DNA from 2 places in the Paraburkholderia sp. IMGN_8 genome. Region 2 is predicted to be linked to the other one. Evidence: riboswitches for the same ligand, from Rfam matches in the RefSeq annotation. Region 2 holds a riboswitch; the other holds the start of a gene.
What was found. Region 2 has a riboswitch for cobalamin ahead of cobW (cobalamin biosynthesis protein CobW). Riboswitches for the same ligand answer to the same signal wherever they lie in the genome.
Positions count from the first base shown of each region.

Region 1: it holds a riboswitch for cobalamin, as region 2 does, so the genes downstream of both, WN982_RS22750 (CbtB-domain containing protein) here and cobW (cobalamin biosynthesis protein CobW) in region 2, are expected to answer to the same signal.

Region 1 is NZ_CP150901.1:332,440-336,605, forward strand. Features, by position in the region: gene WN982_RS22740 (MarR family transcriptional regulator) at 1-276, opposite strand, end outside; gene WN982_RS22745 (histidine phosphatase family protein) at 929-1,501, opposite strand; cobalamin riboswitch at 1,556-1,696, shown strand; gene WN982_RS22750 (CbtB-domain containing protein) at 1,739-1,960, shown strand; gene WN982_RS22755 (CbtA family protein) at 1,972-2,721, shown strand; gene WN982_RS22760 (FUSC family protein) at 2,907-4,166, opposite strand, start outside.
Region 2 is NZ_CP150901.1:2,183,786-2,187,951, forward strand. Features, by position in the region: gene cobN (cobaltochelatase subunit CobN) at 1-1,411, opposite strand, end outside; gene cobW (cobalamin biosynthesis protein CobW) at 1,418-2,536, opposite strand; cobalamin riboswitch at 2,752-3,033, opposite strand; cobalamin riboswitch at 3,114-3,341, shown strand; gene cobA (uroporphyrinogen-III C-methyltransferase) at 3,550-4,166, shown strand, end outside.

The sequences.
Region 1 (4,166 bases), 1.9 Mb from region 2:
GCGCCGGTCGTCTGGGTCTTCGTCGCGGCGCATGAGGCCCGCTGCGCATAGTTGATCTAGCAATCGGACTAGTGATGGGCCTTCGATGCCGATCAGATCGGCCAGTGTTACCTGACGGACTGCTTCGCCCAGGCGGCTCGCCGTTAGCAGCGGCGTGGCGCATGCTTCGGAGACGTTGAAGGTCGTGAGCACGCCATGGCTTGTGCGCCGCCATTTTCTGGCGGCTACGATCAAGGTGCTGCTGACTGTGCGGCGTAAGGTGTCGAGGGTCGGCATGGGCGGTATTGTATTTCTAAAATATTCGTTAGCAAACTATTGAATTTGGGGTTTTTGCCTTGCGGGGCGCTTTTTAGCTGTGCGCCTGCGGCGTTGGCCTTTCCTTGATTTCTTAGTGGTCTATTAGCTTCGCCCCTGTGCGGGGCAGGCACTTACTTTCTTTGCCCACCAAGTGGACTTCCTTCGGGGCGCCGCCGCAAAGAAAGTAAGCAAAGAAAGCTTCACACCGCTAATACTTAATCGGGTCCCCTGGCCTGGAGGAGGTAGTGGAGCATCTGGAATCAGTGTTCTCGCACACTCCGCGCTGGTGACAAGGCAGTCATACTTCCGGCGGCGCTGCGCGCGCCGCAGCGGTGCTTCATCGGTGGCACTTCATGTCGATGCGCCGCGTTCTCGACAGTGCACGGTTATCAGGAGCAAGCTGCATGATTTTTAATCTCTCACGACGGCGCGCGCATGCTTACGTCGGTCTGTGCGCTAGCGGCGATGTTCGGCACCAAAGGATGTGAACAATGAGCGAGGTGACCTTCAGTATGCAGGCGCACTCGCCAGGTGGACCGAGATTACCGCGACGCCGGTGGGATCGAACAAACTGCGGCTGGTCGTCTCGGGCAAGTGAGTCTTGATCTGGCTGCCCACGCGGCCGCCATCTCTACCGCGCCGGCCACCACGTCCAACCGCGCTGCGAGCGTCGCAACTCGACTACCGAGAGCGGCGCGATTTCGATGCGTGGAAACACTGCGGACGACGCACCCAGCGCGTGAACAATCGCGGCCCGGATCACCGGCGCATGCGTGACACCGACGACGCTGTGTGCATCGTTTGGTGCATCGCCTGGCGCGTCGAGCCATTGGCCTATCCGTTTCACGAGCTGACTAAACGACTCGCCGCCATGCGCGGCCGCATCCGGATCGCGCGTCCATGCGGCGAGGTCCTGCGGTGCCTCGACGGCGAGGTCCGCGAGGCGCCGGCCATGCCATTGTCCGTAGTCGATATCGGCCAGTTCGGATGCAACCGTCGCCGCGAGCCCTAATGCCGATGCCGTCTCGCGTGCGCAAAGGGCCGGGCTGACGAAGGCTGTTGCGTCGCGAGCGATCGACAGACGCTCACGCGCGGCGGTGGCTTCGGCGAGGCCGCGTTCGTCGAGCGGATCGTCGGCGGGGAAGCGGCCTGCGCGCATGGCGGCAGTCGACGCGTGGCTGACCAGTAACAGCCTGATGTCCATTCAATTCCTTTCCATAGAGGCCGGGCAAAAGCTGGACGCTGCGTGCATGCTTTGCGCTACCGAGGGGCAAAGTTTAGCGCGTAGAATAGCGGGACTGCGAAGCGCGGAAGCCGGTGAGAGCCCGGCGCGGTCGCGCCACTGTAATCGGTGATTCACACGCCGAAAGCCAGACCTGAGCTTCGCATCATTCCTCTTCAATCGACTATCGGGGCGCGTTACCCCCAGGAGATGTCCATCATGACCGATGCTGTTTTCGATCCGGCTGCTCAGCCTGCCACTCAACCCACGCCGATACCTCTGCGTGAGCTGCTGCCTTGGGTAGTGTTCGGCGGCTTGCTGCTGTTGCTCGCGCTTTATTTCGTGGGTGCCGAACAGGGCGCCACGTCGCTGATTCCTGGCATGTATGTGCATGAGTTCGTGCACGATGGCCGTCATTTGCTCGGCTTTCCCTGCCACTAACGGAGTCGAACATGGTTGGTAAATTGTTGGTACGCGGCATGCTTGCAGGCATCGCCGCGGGACTGCTCACGTTCGGCTTCGCCAGAGTCGTTGGCGAACCGCAGGTCGAGCAGGCGATTTCGTTCGAGGAAAAGGCCGCAGTAGCGAGCGGCGACGCGCACGAACACGACGAACTGGTGAGCCGCGGCACGCAAGCGGGCTTGGGGTTGCTGACAGGCGTGGTGACGTATGGCGCGGCGTTCGGCGGACTGTTTTCGCTGGTGTTCGCGTATGCGTATGGCCGGGCTGGTACGTTGAGCGCGCGCGCGTTGTCTGCATGGCTTGCACTTGGCGCGTTCATTGCAGTGGTGATCGTCCCGAACATCAAGTACCCGGCGAATCCACCGTCGGTGGGCGATCCTGAGACGATCGGGGCGCGAACGGGCTTGTTCTTCCTGATGATTGCTGTTTCGCTGACCGCGATGGTCTTTTCGCTGAAGGTACGGCGTCGCGAGGTGATGAAGTTGGGCGCGTGGAATGGGTCGATTGTGGCTGGCGTGGTGTTTATCGTGATTATCGGCGCGGTGCAGTTGTCGATGCCTACGATCAACGAAGTGCCGGGTGGTTTCCCTGCTGTGCTGTTGTGGAAGTTTCGCGTCGCGGCGATTGGGATGCAGGTGATCATGTGGACGACGATTGGGCTGCTGTTCGGCGCGATGGTGGAGCGGAGCCGGTTGTTGGACGCGGGGGGCCGCGCGGCGGCGAAATCTGTTTATCTCTGATGTGAGGGGCGCAATCGCTGAGGTGGTTGCGCTTACGTGCAGCGCGCAAGAGTTTAATTACATCAAGCACTTGGCACGGTTGTGTGGATGTTATCCACAGGCTTGCGAACATTTTCTGTGGACAAGTCCACAGGAGCAACAATCGCCCAACGCAGCAGGCAAAAAACCGAAACCCCAATCGTCGCCTACGCGCTTCTACCTCTCAGTGCCCAGTTGAACACCCGCCGCGTTTCGGCAACTGGCTGCGTCAGCCGATCAAACAACTGCGCGACTGAGCCATCAAGCTGAGCAAGCGCCGGCGCCATAGCCGGGTCAATATCGAAACCGTTTGGTACCGCTGCGCCTTCATTCAACTCGCTGCGCGAGGCATCACCCAAACCGCCGCTATACCGCGCAATCAACACGTCAAGCCGTGCAATGATCGATTCCGCATGGGCAGCACCCACAACTGCAGCATTGAGCGCCACATCGCCTGACGCGCCGCGGCGCAAAGGATCACTCAACATCCGCGCCCAATGCAAACAACAAAGCAGTGAACCGGTAGCGAGCTCCACATCGGGATTCCACACCACCACACGCTGCGTCTGCAACGGCTTCAGCGCGATGCGCAGATCATGCCAACCGCGATCGAGCTTGCGCATTGCCACCACCGCTGCACGCGGTTGATCGTCGGTGACGGAACCGGCGGTAATCCGCACCACGTCCCTCAGCGCGCCAAGCACAGCCCCAAGCCTCATCTCGACATGCCGGGTCGCCGCAAGCGGCATCATCAAAATCGCGACCGCAAACGACACGAGACAACCCACCAAAACTTCTTCGATCCGCAATTCGACCAGCGGCCCCATCGCGAAACCCAACTCGCCGTACACAAGCCCTACCAGCACGGTAATAAAAAACACCCCCGGCGCATAAGCGCTCAGGATGTAGTAAGCCCAGCCGAATACGCCTAACGTCATCACCGCAACCAGCAGCACCGGCGAGTCGTGCAGCGGCGCAACCAGCAACACGCTGACGAGCGCGCCGGCCAACGTCCCAACTAGGCGCTGCGCGCCGCGATAAACCGTGTCAGCGCGGGATCGCGTGCCGAGAAACACCACGAACGTCGTGATGACCGCCCAGAACCAGCGCTCTGGCGAAAGCGAGTGCCCGATCAGCATCGCGAGAAACGCGGCTGTCGTGGCGCGCGTGGCGGGCAGCCAGCAGAGCTTGGCGCGTAGGTCGGCGAATCGTTGCGCCACGGACGGAGCAGCAGTGCCGTGCGCTGACAAAGGCGAAGCGCGACGCGTATGACCTCGATGCGCGATCTCCTTGAGCCGGGCAATCGCGTGACGCAGCACATCGGCACTTGCTTGCGCGCTGTCGCGCGCAGGCGCCAAAGCAAACGCATGCTGTCCAGCCGCAACTTCCACTTCGACAATCCGCTCGCGAATCGTCTCGGCATCGGG
Region 2 (4,166 bases):
TTTCAGCAGGCAGCCGGTTGAAATACAACAGATAGTCGTCGAGTGCGAGGCTTTGCAACGCGGGCCGCAAGTCGCGCACGACCGGATCGTTGGTCACGCCTTCAGTCAGCTTCTTCAACAGCGCGTCGCCGTCCACGGGCAAATCGCTCAAGCGATAACCTTCATCGCGCAGCATCGACAGAATGCCGACCACCGACGCCGGCGTATCGAGTCCCACGCCATTGCCGATGCGCCCTTCGCTCATTGGATAGTTGGCGAGAATCAGCGCGAGTTTCTTGTCCCCGTTATCGAGCGTACGCAGACGGCACCAGCGCCGGCTCAGTTCGGCGAGAAAGCCGACACGTTCGAGATCCGGTTGATAGCGGACCACATCGACTTCCGTATGCGGGCAACGATACGCGAGTCCCTTGAAACTGATCGCCCGCGTGATGATGCGGCCGTCTACTTCCGGCAGCGCGATATGCATAGCGATATCGCGCGAGTTGAGGCCTTGATTGTCCTTGAGCCAGTCTTCGCGATTGCCGCCGCTCAGGATCACTTGCATCACTGGCGCGTCGCCGGCCAAGGCGAGCGGTTCGGGATCGTCGATCGCTGACGCGGCGAACGCGGTCGTGTTCAGAACCAGCGCGACATCATGTTGCGCGCACAACTGCTGCACGACTTCGCGGCTCATCGCATCTTTCAGCGAGGTAATCGCAATCGGCAACGGATTCACTCCCTGTGCTTCGAGCGCATCGATCAGCGCGTCGAACACCGCAGTATTGGCCGCCTGCAGGTGCGCCTTATAGAACAGAATCGCCGCAACCGGCGCATCCTGGCGCCAGCGCGCCTGCCAGTCCGCCATTGTCGGCGCATCGCGGTCGGGATGGTAGAGCGTCGCGGCCGGCAACGCGCGCGGCGGTGCGGGTTCGTGCCCCCAACCGAATGAGCGATACGCAATGCAGCGCAGGAACGCCTCGGCATTCTGCGCGCCGCCTTCGCGCAGATAGCGCCATAGCTGGTGGCATAGCTCGGCATCGGCTGTGCTGCGCGCAAGCAGATTCGGATCTTCCTGCAAATCGCCCGAGAACATCGCGAGCGTCTGCTTCTTGCGCTCGGCGAGCGCGACCACCTGCTCGATCCCGTAAGGCCAATACGCTTCGCCGCCCAGGTGATCGACTACGACGACACGCGCATGCTGCAACACGTCTTCGACATAGAAATCGACCGACGCCGGTTGCCGCAAATAAGTGACATTCGCGAGCCGCACGCTCGGGAAGCCCTCGCCTAAGCGAGGAAACACGCTGGCGAGCAGCGACAGCGTCGTATCGGCGGAGCTGAGCACCACGATATCGGCGGGCTGCTGATCGATACGGATCACGCCTTGCGTATCGTCGACAAAACCGCCCGGCGTAGTGCGCAGCAGATGCATGATCGATTACGCCTGTTGCGGTTCAGCGCTCGACACAGCGCCCAACGCAGCGTCGAACGCACGTTGCAGCGCGGCCTGATCGAGGTCCTCGCCGATCAGCACGAAGCGGCTTTGCCGACCCTCGCCCGCTTCGTCAATTTCACCGATTTCGCCGGCTTGCCAGCGGCGATCGAAGTAACTATCGAAACGGCGGCCCACGCCTTGAATCACAAGCCGCATCGCCGCGCCCGGAAGCGCCGCAAAACCCTTGACGCGGTAAATCGTGTGCGTTTCGACCAACCCTTGCAGCGCGGCGATCATCGCATCACGCGATGGCGCACTCGCGTGCACCACCACGGAATCGAATTCGTCGTGATGATGGTCGGCGTCGTCAGCTGAACCGTGGTGGTCGTGGCGCAAGTGGATCGTTTCTTCAGAGGCAGCTTCGAGGCCGAGCAAAGTGTGCAAATCGAGTTGGCCCATCTGCGCGCGCACGATCTTCACTTGCGGCGGAATCTCGTCACGGATGACGGTCTCGACAGCGGCTTGCTGTACGTCGTCGAGCAAATCCGTTTTGTTCAGAATCACCAGATCGGCTGCGGACAGCTGATCTTCGAACAATTCGTGCAGCGGCGATTCGTGATCGAGATTCGGATCGGCCTTGCGCTGTGCATCGACGGCGACCGGATTGTCGGCGAACTGGCCGCTCGCCGCGGCGGGGCCGTCCACCACCGTCACCACTGCATCCACAGTGAAGCTGCTCTTGATCTGCGGCCAGTTGAACGCCTGCACCAGTGGCTTCGGCAGTGCGAGACCGGAGGTTTCGATCAGCACATGATCGATCTGCTCGCGGCGCTCGACGAGCTTTTCCATCACCGGGAAAAACTCTTCCTGCACCGTGCAGCACAGGCAGCCGTTCGCGAGTTCATACAGTTGCCCTTCGGTTTCGACGCCGTTTTCATCGCAGCCGATGCCGCAACCCTTGAGGATTTCACCGTCGATGCCGAGTTCGCCGAACTCGTTGACGATCACCGCGATGCGCTTGCCGCCCGCATGCTGAAGAATGTGCCGCAGCAGCGTGGTCTTGCCGCTGCCGAGAAAACCCGTGACGATGGTGACGGGGATCTTGCGCATTTGAGTTTGCATCGTTGGGTCCATCCGAAGAGGTTGCACGTTCACACGCCGGCGGCCCGCGTCCGAATGCGCTTCACGCTTGAGCCGAGGACAAACCTGTGCAAGGCAAGCAAACACGAAAACAAAACACACGGGAACGACAGCGGGGACGAAAAACGGCGTTGCCGCGGCAACAGAAAACAGCAAATGAGAACGAAGTCATGAACGAGCCACCGCATCCCCGCGGCGTTCATCCGTCATATTCTGGCCGGTATCCGGGCTGGCAAAAGCGCCGCTTCACCTTCCCGCGCGAGTGATTTCTCGCCCAGTGGTTATATGCCGACGCGGCCTTGCGCGTAGACATCGAAGCCGGCTCCGCGGCGCCGGAGAACGCATCCAGGCGCCGCTTTTCGCTTACCGTTGCGGGGGCAGCACAGGTTGACCCGATCCATAGCAGGCGGGCGCCCTGTTTCCCGTTTAACTGCATGCGCACGAGCGCGCACACGAGCACCAAAGTGCGTGCGAGTGTAGGCCCGCAGCCCCCCGCCGTCAAGGAAGCGCGGACCGCGCCGGCGCCTTGTCGAGCGTGCTGGAAGGCACCGCCGTGTGCTATCGTATGCGCGCGTTTGGTGCCCGCACATGCGTTCGCATGTGCAGTTAAACGGGAAACAGGCAGCGCCCCATGCGCTCAACCTGTGCTGTCCCCGCAACGGTAAGCGACCTGCGGCGCCTTGGCGCCGCGCATGCGTTTTCGATGCCACTGTCTGACGAATCAGACGGGAAGGCAAAACGCATGAGGCCGCCAGCCCGGATACCGGCCAGACGCGGAGGCGGCGAACGTCACGCTGCCGGCTGCCTGAATCCGCGAGGGACGGATGGGAAGGCGCTGAAGCACGACGTATACGAACGCCCGTTGGCGATTTCCATGAAAACGCCGCGAGCGGTGTTGTCGTCGTGCGTAATCTGTCGCACCGCATGAGCGCTAATTCCGCCTGGGCCGTCTTCACGGCCCGCCTGTTCCCACTTGTCACGACATGGCTCGCGCCATGCACGCTGCGGTGAGCCGCGCCTGGCTGATCGGCGCCGGCCCCGGCGACGTCGAACTGATGACGCTCAAGGCGACTCGCGCATTGGCGCAGGCCGATGTGGTGCTGGTCGACGATCTGGTGAATCCCGACGTGCTGCAGTTCGCCCGCGCCGATGCGCTGGTCGTCTATGTCGGCAAACGCGGCGGGCATCCGTCGACGCCGCAAGCCGGCATCGTCGCGCAAATGCTCGAACATGTGCAGGCCGGGCGCAGGGTCGCGCGTTTGAAAGGCGGAGATCCGTTCGTGTTCGGCCGTGGCGGCGAAGAGCAGCAGGCACTGCATGCTGCGGGCATCGAGGTGGAAATCGTCAACGGCATCACGGCGGGAATCGCGGCGCCCGCGGCAATCGGCATTCCCGTCACACATCGCGATTACGCGCAGGGTGTGGTGTTCGTCACCGGACATGGCGCCGGAAGCGGTGAGCCGGACTGGGCGGCGCTCGTTGCCACGCGGATGACGCTGGTGATCTATATGGGTATGCGGCGGCTGAACGATATCGTCGGCGCATTGCTCGCGGCCGGCATGAGCGCCGACACGCCTTGCGCCGCGATCGAATCCGCTACGCGTCCTGAACA